DNA from 2 places in the Alkalispirillum mobile genome. Region 2 is predicted to be linked to the other one. Evidence: riboswitches for the same ligand, from Rfam matches in the RefSeq annotation. Region 2 holds a riboswitch; the other holds the start of a gene.
What was found. Region 2 has a riboswitch for thiamine pyrophosphate ahead of thiS (sulfur carrier protein ThiS). Riboswitches for the same ligand answer to the same signal wherever they lie in the genome.

Region 1: linked by a shared signal. The riboswitch ahead of thiC (phosphomethylpyrimidine synthase ThiC) and the one ahead of thiS (sulfur carrier protein ThiS) in region 2 are both predicted to bind thiamine pyrophosphate.

What each region holds. Positions count from the first base shown of each region.
Region 1 is NZ_RCDA01000001.1:174,410-181,601, forward strand. It holds gene glpK (glycerol kinase GlpK) at 1-639, opposite strand, end outside; gene DFR31_RS00870 (hypothetical protein) at 759-1,046, opposite strand; gene thiC (phosphomethylpyrimidine synthase ThiC) at 1,189-3,084, opposite strand; TPP riboswitch at 3,150-3,241, opposite strand; gene DFR31_RS00880 (IclR family transcriptional regulator) at 3,285-4,103, opposite strand; gene DFR31_RS00885 (glycerate kinase type-2 family protein) at 4,179-5,474, shown strand; gene DFR31_RS00890 (4a-hydroxytetrahydrobiopterin dehydratase) at 5,549-5,839, shown strand; gene moaC (cyclic pyranopterin monophosphate synthase MoaC) at 5,896-6,396, opposite strand; gene DFR31_RS00900 (DUF3096 domain-containing protein) at 6,396-6,539, opposite strand; gene DFR31_RS00905 (SDR family NAD(P)-dependent oxidoreductase) at 6,585-7,192, opposite strand, start outside.
Region 2 is NZ_RCDA01000001.1:906,215-913,406, forward strand. It holds gene DFR31_RS04190 (tripartite tricarboxylate transporter substrate binding protein) at 1-562, shown strand, start outside; gene sauS (acylating sulfoacetaldehyde dehydrogenase) at 727-2,169, shown strand; gene DFR31_RS04200 (AMP-binding protein) at 2,196-3,761, shown strand; gene DFR31_RS04205 (universal stress protein) at 3,878-4,372, shown strand; TPP riboswitch at 4,434-4,525, shown strand; gene thiS (sulfur carrier protein ThiS) at 4,561-4,788, shown strand; gene DFR31_RS04215 (thiazole synthase) at 4,808-5,584, shown strand; gene DFR31_RS04220 (ATP-dependent zinc protease family protein) at 5,715-6,530, shown strand; gene DFR31_RS04225 (UUP1 family membrane protein) at 6,545-7,192, shown strand, end outside.

The DNA.
Region 1 (7,192 bases), 730 kb from region 2:
CGGCAGCACCGCTGCCGGGATGTCCAGCGCGGCCAGGAGTTCTGGGTCCCATTCCACCTCATGGATGTTGCACAGCAGGGTGCGCGAGGCGTTGCTGGCATCGGTGACGTGCAGGCGGCCGGCGGTCAGTTGCCAGATCAGCCAGCTATCGACAGTGCCGAAGGCCAGTTCGCCGGCTTCGGCCCGGCGGCGCGCCCCGGGGATGTTGTCCAGTAGCCAACGGAGTTTGGTGCCGGAGAAGTAGGGGTCGAGCAGCAACCCGGTGCGTTCGCGGAACAGTCGCTCCTGGCCGTCCCGGCGCAGTTCCTCGCACAGGCGCGCGGTGCGCCGGTCCTGCCAGACAATGGCGCGGTGCAGCGGCTCGCCGGTCTGCCGGTCCCAGAGCAGGGTGGTTTCCCGCTGGTTGGTCAGGCCCAGCGCGCTGATATCGCCGCGGCTGAGGCCGGCCCGCTCCACCGCCTGAATGGCCACCGCGAGCTGGCTCTGCCAGATCTCCCCGGGGTCGTGTTCCACCCAGCCCGGTTGCGGGAAGTGCTGCTCAAAGCCCTGTTGGGCGGCGCCCAGCACGCCGCCATGGCTGTCGTAGACGATTGCACGGGAACTGGTGGTGCCCTGGTCCAGGGCCAGTATTGCCTGCATGGTGTCTGTAGCCTCTGGCTGCCGACCCCGGGTGAAGGGGCGCTGGTTGGGTTACAGACTGCAGTGTGCCACCGGCCTGAACGGGCTGCCACGCCCGGCGCAATGTGAGGGGGAGGCGGTCAGTCGATGACGCAGCCGCGGTAGACCCGCTGCGGCCGGGGTGAGGACTCCGTTGCTGATCCAGTGTCGTTCGCGCCGATGTCCTGATCCGGGGCGGAGGGGCCTAGGCTGGCCCGCAGTTCCCCGGCCAGGTGCTGCACCACCCGGCGGGTGGAGTGTGCCGAGAGCGCAAGCAGGCGGTCCATCGCGTCTGCTTCCGCCAGTCTGACCTGGTGGGCCTCAGCCAGTTCGCACCGCAACTCACGGCGGAGGGCCTGTGCGAGGGTGATCGTTGCGCGTGTGTACATGCACTACTCCTTGTCCCAAAGTCCTGGGAACAATAACGCAATGTGCATGCCAGCCCTCGGCCATAACAGAAACAGCAAGTTGCGATGATGTCACGCCCCCCGCCGCACCATGATAGTGCAGCGGGGCGCGCGATGGTTCAGGTCAGTGCTCTTCATCCTGCAGGTAAACCCGGCTGCCGCGGGCCCGGAAGGCCACCGCCTGTTCCTTCATCCCAGCCTCCAGTGCCTCCGCCTCGTCCAGGCCTTTGCGCCGGGCGAACTCGCGCACATCGTGACTGATCTTCATGGAGCAGAACTTCGGCCCGCACATGGAGCAGAAGTGGGCCCGCTTGTGGCCCTCCTTGGGCAGTGTGGCGTCGTGGTACTCCCTGGCGCGCTCCGGGTCCAGCCCGAGGTTGAACTGGTCCTCCCAGCGGAACTCGAAGCGCGCCTTGGACAGGGCGTTGTCACGGGCCTGGGCGGCGGGGTGGCCCTTGGCCAGATCGGCGGCGTGGGCGGCCAGCCGGTAGGTGACGATGCCCTCGCGTACATCGTCCCGGTCGGGCAGGCCCAGGTGCTCCTTGGGGGTGACATAGCAGAGCATGGCGGTGCCGTACCAGGCGATCTGCGCCGCGCCGATGGCCGAGGTGATGTGGTCGTAGCCCGGGGCAATGTCGGTGGCCAGCGGGCCCAGGGTGTAGAACGGGGCGTCGAAGCAAGCCTCCAGTTCCTTGTCCATGTTCTCCTTGATGAGCTGCATGGGCACGTGGCCGGGGCCCTCGATCATGACCTGCACGTCGTGTTCCCAGGCAATCTTGGTCAACTCGCCCAGGGTCTTCAGTTCGGCGAACTGCGCCTCGTCGTTGGCGTCGGCGATGGACCCGGGGCGCAAGCCGTCCCCCAGCGAGAAGGCCACGTCATAGGCCTTCATGATCTCGCAGATGTCCTCGAAGTGCTCGTAGAGGAAGCTCTCGCGGTGGTGGGCGAGGCACCAGGCAGCCATGATGGAGCCGCCCCGGGAGACGATGCCGGTGGTGCGCTCAGTGGTCATCGGGATGAAGGGCAGGCGTACGCCGGCGTGGATGGTGAAGTAGTCCACGCCCTGTTCGGCCTGCTCGATCAGCGTGTCGCGGAACACCTCCCAGGTGAGGTCCTCCGGTACGCCGTTGACCTTTTCCAGTGCCTGGTAGAGCGGCACCGTGCCCACCGGAACCGGGGCGTTGCGCACGATCCACTCCCGGGTCTCGTGGATGTGATCGCCGGTGGACAGGTCCATCACCGTGTCCGCGCCCCAGCGGGTGGACCAGATGAGCTTCTCCACCTCTTCGGCGATGGAGGAGGTGACCGCGGAATTGCCGAAATTGGCGTTGATCTTCACGCGGAAGTTGCGGCCGATGATCATCGGCTCGGACTCCGGGTGGTTGATGTTGTTGGGCAGTATGGCCCGCCCGGCGGCGATCTCGTCACGGACGAACTCCGGGGTGTAGCGCTCCGGCAGGTTCGCCCCGAAGGCCTGGCCCGGGTGGCGGGCCGTCAGCAGGCCCTGCGCCTCGAGCCGGTCCAGTGCCTGGTTTTCGCGGATGGCCACGTACTCCATCTCCGGGGTAATGATCCCCTTGCGGGCGTAGTGCATCTGGGTGACGCACTGCCCATCCCGGGCCCGGCGGGGGGTACGCACGTGCTGGAAGCGGAGGTGAGCCGTTTCCGATGCGCCGGCCCTGGCGCGGCCGTACTCCGAGCTGGGTCCGGTGAGCGCCTCGGTATCACCCCGCTCCTCAATCCAGCCGGCGCGCTGTGCCGGCAGTCCACGGACCAGGTCGATCTCCACCTCGGGGTCGCCGTACGGCCCGGAGGTGTCGTAGACCGGGAAGGGCGGGTTGTCCTCGGTGCCTGCGCTGCCGACGGTGGGCGAGAGCGCGATCTCGCGCATGGGCACGCGCACGTCCGGCCGGTTGCCCTGCAGGTAGATGCGGCGGGAGGCGGGAAAGGGGCGGGTAGCGTCGGCGTTCAGTGCCCGGGTGGCGTTCTGGACGTCACGGTCTGCTTGCTTCTGGCTCATGGTGGCTTCTCCTCCTGTCTTGGCATGATTGCCGGGACAGGGCGGACGCGCACCATGGGCCTGCTTGGTGGGTCGGCAAAGCTTCCCTACGCCGGTACGAACCGGGTCAGGTTCAAAGGGTATTTCTCAGCCCCGTGGGGCACCCCCGCTCTGTCACTCCGTCGCAAGGTAGCACAGCCATGTTTGGCGCGCCATGCCGGTCAGGTCCCCGGCACATGAAAGCCGTCGGCCGGACGGCCCCCGATACGCCGGGTGATCTCCGCGGCCGTACGGGCCACCAGGTCACCGAGCACGGGGATGCGGGCATCACTGATGCGGGGGGTCGGCCCGGAGATGGAGATGGCCGCCACAGCCTCGCCGTAGGCGTTGAAGAAGGGTGCGGCCACACAGCGCATCCCCAGTGCCTGTGCCTCGTCATCCAGCGCCCAGCCGCGCTCACGGGCCAGCGCCAGGGTCTGGTGCAACTGGTCCGGCGTGGTGACCGTTTTGGGGGTGTAACAGGGCATGCCGTGCTGGCGGATCAGCTCCTCCACGCGCTCCGGGCTCATGCACGCGAGCAGGGCCTGACCGACCCCGCTGCAGGTCAGTGGCGTGCGATCGCCGGGCCTGGCCATGGCGCGGACGATGGCTCGGCATTCCACCTGCGAGAGGAATACCGCGTGTCCGCCATTCTCCACTGCCAGGTTACTGGTTTCGCCGGAGCCGTCGGTCAGTTTGCGCAAAAAGGGGCGGGACAGGCTGACGAAGTCGTGACCCTTTAAAAAGGCGTTGCCCACCGCCAGCGCCTGTACCCCAACGCTCCAGAGCCCAGTGGTCTCGTTGACCTCCACGAACCCGCTGCGCAGCAGGGTGTTCAGCAGGCGGTGGGTGGTGGAGGGGGCCAGCTCAACGTGGTCCGCGAGTTCGGTGAGGGTCATGCCGGCCTCCTCCCCGGCCAGAGTCTGCAGCAATCGCAGGCCCCGGTGGAGGGATTTCACCGTGTCACCACTGCTTGCGCTGGACTCCGATACCCTGGCCATGGCCGCTCCTATGAATCCGTTGTTTCCACCGGTTGCCGGTAGCCTATTCTACGGTCCCGTGCTTAAACTGGAACCATGGACGAACAACCGGAACAGTTTCTCCGCGCGCTTTTCGACACCGTCGTGGCCCGGGTCCAGCCCGAGCGGGCACTCCCGCCCCACCTCCCCGAGCCGCCCCGCGGCCGCACGGTGGTGATCGGGGCTGGCAAGGGGGCGGCTGCCATGGCGCGGGCCCTGGAGGGCGCGTGGCCCGGCCCGTTGGAGGGCATCGTCGTCACCCGTTACGGGCACGCGGTGCCCTGCCGGCATATCCTGGTGGAGGAGGCCGGCCACCCGGTGCCGGACGAAGCGGGCGTGCGCGCCACGGCAAAGATCCTCGACTGGGTATCGGACCTGGACGAGGAGGACCTGGTCATCGCGTTGATCTCCGGCGGGGGCTCGGCGCTGCTGGTGCAGCCGGCCCCTGGCATCGACCTGCGGACCAAGCAGGCCATCTCCCGGCAGCTGCTGCACAGTGGCGCGGACATCAGCGAGATCAACTGCGTGCGGCGCCACCTCTCGGCCGTGAAGGGGGGGCGCCTGGCGGCGGCCTGTCATCCGGCGCGGGTCATCGGTCTGCTGGTCTCCGATGTGGCCGGTGATGACCCGGCGGTGATCGCCTCCGGGCCGACGGTCGGGGACGCTACCACCTGCGCGGACGCCCGGGCCGTGCTCGAGCGCTACGCGATACGGGTACCGGACGCGGTGGATGCCCTCCTGCGCAGTGGTCGAGGGGAGACGCCGGCGCCCGGCGATCACCGACTGGCACGTGTCGAGAACCGGCTGGTGGCGACACCGGCCCAGGCGCTGGAGGCCGCGGCGGCGCGGGCTCGTGAGTCGGGGGTCACCCCCTTGGTGCTGGGGGATGCCATCACCGGGGAGTCGCGGGAGGTGGCCCGGGAGCAGGCAGCCCTGGCCCGGCAGATTGCGTCCGGACAGGGGCCGGTGGCCCCGCCCTGTGTGCTGCTGTCCGGTGGCGAGACCACGGTGCGGGTGACCGGGGACGGGCGCGGCGGCCCCAACGCGGAGTTTGCCCTGGCGGCGGCGCTGGCATTGGAAGGTTGCCCCGGCACGTGGGTGCTGGCCGCCGACACCGATGGCGTCGACGGCACCGAAGACAATGCCGGCGCCTGGGTGAGCCCCGCAACCCTGAGCGCGGCCGAAGAGGCGGGCGTGGATCCCCAGGCCTTCCTGGCCCGGAACGATGCCTACGGTTTTTTCGCCGCACTTGGTGACTTGCTGGTCACCGGACCTACACTGACGAATGTGAATGACTTCCGCGCTATTCTGGTGCTGCCGGAGACGGGCGGCGGGGGTAGTGGGCATGCGTAGTCGTAACTGGAGGTAGTCGCTCTATGTCATTGACGGAAAAGCGTTGTACGGCGTGCGAGGGTGGGGTTTCACCCATGGACTCGAATGAGGCGCGGCAGTACCTGGCCGAGGTGCCAGGCTGGACGCTCACCCACGATGACACCCGCATCGCGCGCCGCTTCAAGACCCAGGATTTCGCTTCTGCCCTGGCCTTCACCCAGACTATTGGGGCGTTGGCGGAGGAAGAGGACCACCACCCGCAGATCACCCTGGGTTGGGGGTTTGTCGAGGTGGAGTTGTACACCCACAAGATCGGCGGGCTCCACCAGAACGATTTCATTCTGGCGGCAAAGATCAACCAGGCCTGGAACGCGGCGGGGGGCTGAACCCGCCCCGGGCAACCCGGCCTGTCCGGGCCGGTGACAGCGGCTGCTGCCGGGCCTCAGCCCGGCTGGCAGTCCCGGTCCCAGGTACCTGATCGGCCGCCGCTTTTATGGACCAGCTGCACACCATCGATGCGCATGCCCCGGTCCATCGCCTTACACATGTCGTAGACGGTCAGCAGGGCCACCTGCACCGCGGTGAGCGCTTCCATCTCAACCCCGGTGCGTTCCACGGTTTCGGTGCGGGCGCGGCAGTGCACGGCGTTCCTCGCCCGGTCCGGCGTCAATTCCAGCGATGCATGGGTCAGGGCGATCGGGTGGCAGAGCGGCACCAGCTCCCAGGTGCGTTTGCAGGCCATCAGCCCCGCGATCCGCGCTGCGCTCAGGGCATCACCCTTCTTGAGATCCCCCGCGATGAGCCGTTCCAGCGTCTCCGGGGCCATCTCGATCCAGCCCTCGGCGATGGCCACCCGCCGGGAGTCTTCTTTTTCGCCCACGTTGACGATGTGGACCTCACCCTCGGGGTTCAGGTGGGTTAGGTCGTCGCTCTTTCCGGCCATCAGAAGAACAGCTCCAGTACGCCAAAGGCGATCAGGAAGGCGCCTAAGATGTAGCGCTGCTGGCTGGGCGCCACGAGCACGCCGATCCCGGCGATGATGGCCAGGACGGCCGGCAGGGTGGAAGAGGAGATGTGAATAGTCATGAGTGGTTGGTATCCCTCTGATAATCCTTGGCTAATCCGGTGATATTACCAGGGTATGGCGGTGCCGTCGCGGAAGAACCCGCCGGTGGGGCCATCCGTGGGTAGCGTCGCTGCCCAGACGATACCCGCCGCCGCCTCCGCCGCGCTGCGCGGTGCGTTCTGCCCCCCCATCCGGGTACGCGTCCAGCCCGGGTCCACGCTGTTGACCCGGATCTCGTCCGCCTCCAGCTCGGCGGCCAGAACCCGGGTCAGGGCATTGAGCGCGGTCTTGGAGATCCGGTAGCCCGGAAACCCGGCCCGCATGCCGGTCAGCTGACCGTAGCCGGAGCTCACGTTGACAATACAGCCGCCGTGGGGACGCATCATGGGCACCACCGCCTGACAGATCCGGACCGTACCGAGCACGTTGGTGTCGAAGCTGTCCTGCAGGTGGCTCAGCGGGGCCTGAAGCACGTTGGCCTGGCGCGGGTCGTCCAGGTCCGGGTCGACGAAATCTCCGGCGTTGTTGACCAGCACATCCAGTCGGCCAAAGTGCTCGGCCAGGTAGGCGGCCAACCGGCGGACGCTCTCCTGGCGCGTGAGTTCCAGCGGCTGATGGGAGACCGCCAACCCCTCGCTGCGCAGCTTGTCGGCCGCCGCCTTGCCGGCCAGTC
Region 2 (7,192 bases):
CGAGGAGAACCCGGGCGGCGTGACCGTTTCCGGCGCGGGTCTGTTCGTTGGTCACCACATCGGCACCCTTCAGCTGGAGCGTGCAGCGGACATCGAACTCCGCTACGTGCCGACAGCCGGTGGTGTCGACGCCCTGCGCTTCGTGATGGGCGGCCAGGTAATGGCCGGCTTCAACAACCTCTCCGATGCCTACCGCAACCAGGACCGGCTGCGCATCCTGGCCATCGCCGATCTGGAGCGGGACGAGGACTTCCTGCCGGACGTCCCCACCTTCCAGGAGCTGGGCTACGACATCGACAACTCCAGCGTGAACTTCCGCGGCATCATGGCCCCGCAGGGCCCCTCCGAGGAGCGCCTGCAGTGGCTCTCCGACAAGTTCGTGGACATGTTCAACGACGAGCGGATCAAGTCGCAGATGAAAGAGGGTGGCTCCCCGATGAACGTCATGGGCCGCGAAGAGCTCAAGGAGATGTGGCAGGAACGCCAGGCCTTCCTGGAAGACCTGTTCGCCGAGATGGATGCTGACGAGATCGAGGAAGAACTCGAGCAGGACCAACCCTGATGGCGCGAGGGCGGGCCCCAAGGGTGCCCGCCCTGCCCCTAACCCCTCACCAGGCCGGATTACCGCTAGACCGGATCCGCTTGACCGACGGGCAGGGGTAACCTAGCTTTCCACTCATATATATGAGTTAACTGAATTGCCTGACACACAGGGGGAGCCCCTCCATGATGAGCAACAAAGCCAGTACCGTGGGCATCGACGATGAGGCGCAGGCCATCGTCAGCGACCTCATGAACCGAGCCCGCGTCGCACAGCTTCAATTCGAGACCTACAACCAGGAACAGGTGGACGAAGTCGTCGTCGCGACCGCCTGGGCGCTGCTGGAACCGGTGCGTAACCGTGAGCTCTCTGAACTCGCCGTCAGCACCACCGGCCTGGGCAACGTCAAGGACAAGATCACCAAGAACCACCGCAAGACCATGGGCCTGCTGCGCGACCTCAAGGGCGCGCGGACCGTAGGCGTGGTTCAGGAACTGCCGGAGCTGGGCCTGGTAGAGATCGCCCGCCCGGTGGGCGTGGTTGGCGCCGTGGTGCCGTCCACCAACCCGGCGGCCACGCCGATGAACAAGACCCTCAACGCCCTCAAGGGGCGCAACGCCATCATTTTGGCCCCCTCCCCAAAGGGGCAGGAGGTCTGCACCCGTCTGATCAAGTACATCCACGCCGAACTGGACCGGATCGGTGCCCCGCGGGATCTGGTGCAACAACTACCGGCCCCGGTCAACAAGGCCACCACGCATCAGTTGATGCACCAGGCTGACCTGGTAGTGGTCACCGGCTCGCAGAACAACGTGCGCTCGGCCTACTCCAGTGGCGGCCCTGCCATCGGTGTCGGCGCGGGCAACGTGCCCGTCATCATCGACTCCAGCGCCGACCTGGCCCAAGCCGCCGCCAAGATCCGCCTCTCCAAGACCTTCGACAACGCCACCAGCTGCTCGTCCGAGAACAACCTGGTCATCGTCGACGACGTGTACGACGCGGCGATCAAGGCGCTGGCGGTGGAAGGCGGCATTGTGCTTACCCCGGAGGAAAAGGCCCAGCTGCAGCGGACCCTGTGGGTGGATGGCAATCTGAACCGCGATGTCATCGCCAAGAGTGCGCCCGAGATCGCCGAGGCCTGCGGCTTCTCCCGTCCCGAACTGCGCAGCGCCACCATGCTGCTGGTGGAGGAGACCGGGGTCGGCAAGGACCACCCCTTCTCAGGCGAGAAGCTCTCCCCGGTGCTCACCGTATACCGGGCACCGGATTTTGACGGTGCCTATGACCGTACCCGCGAGATCCTGGAACACCAGGGCAAGGGCCACTCCTGCGGCATCCACACTGAGGATGAAGCGCACATCAACCGCCTCGGCCTGCACATGCCGGTCTGTCGCGTCATCGTCAATCAGGCACACGCTGTGGCTACCGGCGGCAGTTTCGACAACGGCCTGCCCTTCTCCCTCTCAATGGGGTGTGGCACCTGGGGCCAGAACAGCATCTCCGAGAACCTGAACTACCGCCATTACCTGAACACGACCCGGGTCGTGAAGACCATCACACCCAACGAACCGACGCTGGACGAGATCTTCGGCGATTACTGGCAGAAATTCGGCCTTGAAGGCGCGTGAACCCGGGGCAGTCGGGAGAGGTAACCATGACCATATTGCACTACATCGAACACTGGGCCGGGCAGACCCCGGACAAGACCTACCTGGTGGCCCCGGAGCCGAACGAACAGGTGAGTTTCTCGGAGCTGCAGGATTACGTGTCCGCCATCTCGCGCCAGCTGGACGCGCTGGGTGCGCCCCAGGGGGCGCACGTTGCCACGCTGATGGACAACGGCAAATGGACGGGCCTGCTGTTCCTGGCCATCATGGCCAGCGGCCGCGTGGTCGTCCCCCTGAACGCCATCTCCGGTGACTCGCAGCTGGAGTATGTGCTGGACCACTCCGACGCCAACGTGCTGTTCGCCTCGGCGGGCCACCTGGCTCGCGGGCGCAAGATCAGCGAGGCCTCGGAGCGCGAGATCCGGGTCATCCCGACCTGCCCCGACCAGGGCCCGGAATGGCCGGGGGAGCCGGCCCCGGCCCAGGGGTACCAGCCCCCCGTGCCGACGCCCGATGACAACGCGCTCCTCATCTACACCTCGGGCACCACCGGCAAACCCAAGGGCGTCATGCTGACCCAGCAGAACGTCATCGGCGGCGGGCTCAACACCGTGGAGGCCCACTGCCTGTCCAAGGAGGACCGCGGGCTCTGCGTGCTGCCGCTCTACCACATCAACGCGGAGATCGTGACCATGGTGGCACCGCTGATCAGCGGTGGCAGCGTCGTGGTCCCCCACCGGTTCAGCGCCAGCCAGTTCTGGGACCTGTTAATGGACCACCAGTGCACCTGGTTCAGCGTGGTCCCCACCATCGTCGCCTACCTGCTGGAGAAGGCCGAGACCGATCCCGTCGAGGTGCGCGACAACCCGCGACTGGCCCAATTGCGTTTCGGCCGCTCGGCCTCCTCCGCTCTGCCGCCAGAGGCGCACAAGGCGTTCGAGGAACGCTTCGGCATCGCCCTTATCGAGACCATGGGCCTGTCCGAGACCGCGGCCCAGATCCTCTCCAACCCGCTCCCGCCCTTCGAGTTCAAGTATGGCTCGCCCGGTATCGCCTACCGTAATGAGGTGAAGGTGGTACTGGAGGACGGCCGTGACGCCCCCGCCGGTGAGCCGGGTGAGCTCCATGTCCGGGGCGACAACGTGCTGAAGGGTTACTACAAGAACCCGGAGGCCACCGCATCGGCGCTCACGGCGGACGGCTGGTTTGCCACCGGCGACCTGGGCTACCAGGACGAGGAGGGGTTCTTCTACATCACGGGCCGGCTCAAGGAGTTGATCATCAAGGGGGGCGAGAACATCGCACCGCGTGAGATTGATGAAGCCTTATTGAAGCACCCTGCCGTGCTCGAGGCCGCCGCCTTCGGTGTACCCGACAAGAACTACGGCCAGGAGGTAATGGCCTGCGTGGTCTTGAAAGAGGGCAAACAGGCCCAACCGGAGGAGCTCCGCGAGACCGCGGCCAGGGAGCTGGGGCAGTACAAGGCACCCAAGGCGCTTCACGTGGTCCAGTGGTTGCCCAAGGGGCCGTCGGGCAAGGTGCAGCGGCTGAAGATTCCGGACATGCTGTCGGAGCTGAGCGCCGGGCCCGGGGCCATGGCCAACGGCGCGTGAAGGCGGTGGCCTGATCCCATTGGCCAGAAGAGCAGGAGAAGTGGCCGGGCCCGCGCCGGCCACAGCTTTCGAACTGGGCTCGCCGACACCGGCAGCGCCAAAAGGAGGAAATACAGATGGCTTTCGACATCAAGACCATCCTCTACGCCACGGACCTCGGCCCCAGGGGACCCGATGTCTTCCGCTGCGTGATCGGCATCGCGGAGCGCTTCGAGGCGGCGATTCACATCGTGCACGTGGTCGAGGAGCCCCGGTACATGCGCAATCAGATCCAGGCCCAGGCAGCCGAGCGCTTCATTGACCCCTCGCTGCTCAGCAATTACCAAAAGTCCACGCTCGAGGAGGTGGAGGAGGACCTGCGCAAGCGCCTGGATCAGTTCGGCCGGACCCTGCTGGATGCGGCCGATGCCAGCGCCGCGCACATCGCCGGGGTCCATGTCCGGCAGGGCCGCCCGCCGAAGGAGATCCTTGCCGAGGCGGACCGGCTGGACGCCGACTGCATCATCCTCGGCTCCCACCGGTACTCGGCGGTGGGCGAGATGATCATCGGCTCCGTGGCGCGGAAGATCACCATGAAGTCCACCCGACCGGTTTTCCTGTTCCCGGCATAAGCGCTTGCCGGCGGGGTGCCACGCACCCCGAGAGGCCCGGTCGGCACCGGACCCGAACACATCGCAGAAGCAGGGGTGCCCCGCGGGGCTGAGAACAGACCCTTCGAACCTGATCCGGATCGTACCGGCGCAGGGAGCTTCCACCCCCTTCGGCGGGGAAGCTCCCTGCGCCTGCAGGAGTGAGGCTCATGACCGCCGAGACCCAATCCCCTTGGATCACCGTCACCGTGAATGGCGATCCGTATCGAATGCCCGCCGGCAGCCGGCTCACCGACCTGATCACCCGGCGGGGCCTGCAGGGCGAACGCATGGCGATCGCGATCAACCGGTCGGTCATCCGTCGAACCGACTACCCCACCCGCCGCCTGACGCACGGCGATGCGATCGACATCGTGCACGCCGTCGGGGGCGGCTGAACAAAAGGGAGAACACCCCATGACCGCTCTCGATACACCCCTGATATTGGGCTCGCGCCACTACGGGTCCCGCCTGTTGCTGGGCACGGGGCGCTACAAGGACCTGGACCAAACCCGTCGGGCCATCCAGGCCAGCAGCGCGGAGATCGTCACCGTGGCGATCCGGCGCCTGTCCTCCACACCAGGCGGGAGCGGACTACTGCCCCTGCTCAGTGAGCTAGGCTGCACCGTGCTCCCCAACACCGCCGGTTGCTACACGGCCAAAGACGCCGTCTACACCTGCCAGCTGGCCCGGGACCTGCTGGATGGCGAGTCGCTCTGCAAGCTCGAGGTGATCGGCTGCAAGGAGACGCTGCAACCCGACATTCGCGGCACGCTGGCCGCTGCCGAGACGCTGGTCAATGATGGCTTCGACGTCATGGCCTACACCACGGACGATCCGTTGATCGCCCGGGAGCTCGCAGCGCTGGGCTGCGCGGCAGTCATGCCCCTGGGAGCCCCCATCGGTTCCGGGCTCGGCATCCAGAACCCACTGAACATCGCCCGGATCGTCGAGACCTGCGCGGTGCCGGTGCTGGTGGATGCCGGTGTCGGCACGGCTTCCCACGCCGCTATTGCCATGGAGTTGGGCTGTGACGCCGTACTGATGAACACCGCCATTGCGGATGCCGGTGAACCGGTCCGGATGGCCGAGGCCATGCGCCACGCCGTAATCGCCGGCCGGCAGGCGTGGCTGTCGGGGCGGATGCCGGCGCGCCAATACGCCCAGGCCTCCTCACCCCCCGGCGCCCTGTAAAACCAGGGGCGTCCGCGGCAACCGCGCCGCCGTTCATGCACATGCCCGGCGCGGCCTTCGCGTTCATTCAGGTCGCCGTTGGTTTAGGCTGGTAGAATTCCTCAGTCTTAACCATGAGCCGGAGCACCACATGACCCAGACACATCGGCGGGGGCGCCGCCTGCGAGTTACCGCGATCCTGGGCGGCTTGCTGACCACCGCGCTACTGGCAGGATGCCAGACGCTGCCCAGCGACGAGCAGCTCTCCGTGACCGCCTTCCAGGAGAGCCAGGCCGAACAGACCGAGGCCCTGCGCGAAGCGCTCGAATCCCTGGAACGCGCCCTCCAGGAGGACCTGGACGAACAGCATGGACAGCTGGCAACCCTGGGGCACAACCTCACCGAGCTGAACCAGCGAGTCGCCGAACTGACCACGACCGCCGAGGAGGACGACAACCGCGGCTTCGCCTCGGTGGTGGATGCCCGCGTGCCGACCGACAACGGCAACGGCCTCGAGGGCAAGTTGTTGTTGGGCGCGGTGGAATGGTTGGCACTGACCGAGCACGATATCGTCATGGCCTCACGGGTCGACTCCGGCGCGGCGAGTTCCTCGCTCAATGCCAAGGATATCAGCGAGTTCGAAAGGGACGGGGACACCTGGGTCCGCTTCACCGTGGTCTACCCTGACGGCAAGCCCGATGAGGTGGACGACGACGATTACCGGGAAGTGGAACTTGAAGCGCCGCTGGACAGTCGTACCACGGTACGTCAGGCCTCGGGCAGCGAGGAGCGCTTAGTGGTCCGGCTGCCGGTGCGGCTGGGCCCGATCGAGGATGAAGCACGCTTCACGCTCTCCGATCGATCCCACCTCACCTACCCCGCCCTGATCGGCCGGGATCTGCTCATGGACATCGCCCTGATCGATGTGGCGGAGACCTATCTGCATCCGCACCCCGACGACGACTGAACCGGCCCGCGCCCATGAAACTCGCCCGTAGCTCCCTTTTCTGGATTGCCGCCGTGCTCATCCTGGTGGGCCTAACCCACAGTGCGCACCGCCACCTGGAACACGGGGTGCCCTGGCTACCCGGCGCCGCGCAGACCCTTTGGGACATCGAGGCGACGGTCCAGCTGGAGGCCGAAGGCAACCCGGTCAAGGTGACCCTGGCGGTGCCAGACGATCCGCCCGGGTTCCGGCGCGTGGCGGAGCACACCGCGTCGCCGGGCTACGGGCTCAACTTCCTGGAGGACGAACGCCGCGTGGCCGAATGGACCACCCGTGAGGCAAGCGGGACGCAGGTCCTGTATTACCGTGCCCAGTTCCAGGTGGACCCGACGCTGGGCTCGCGCAACATGGGCGACCCGCCTGAAATCCGCAGCATCTCCTGGAGTCCCTCTCTGCAACTAGCCTCCACACAGGTGCTGGAGCAGGCGTGGCTGCAGTCCGCCGATGGCCTCAGCCTGGCCCGCGCCCTGGCCCGCCGGCTGAACGATCGCGATAACCAGAACGCGCAACTGCTCCTCAGCGAGTACCCGGCCAGCACCACGCTGGTCCGACTGCTGCACCAGGCCGAAGTGCCGGCCCGTACCATCCACGGGCTGATCCTGGAGGACGGGCGCCGACGACAG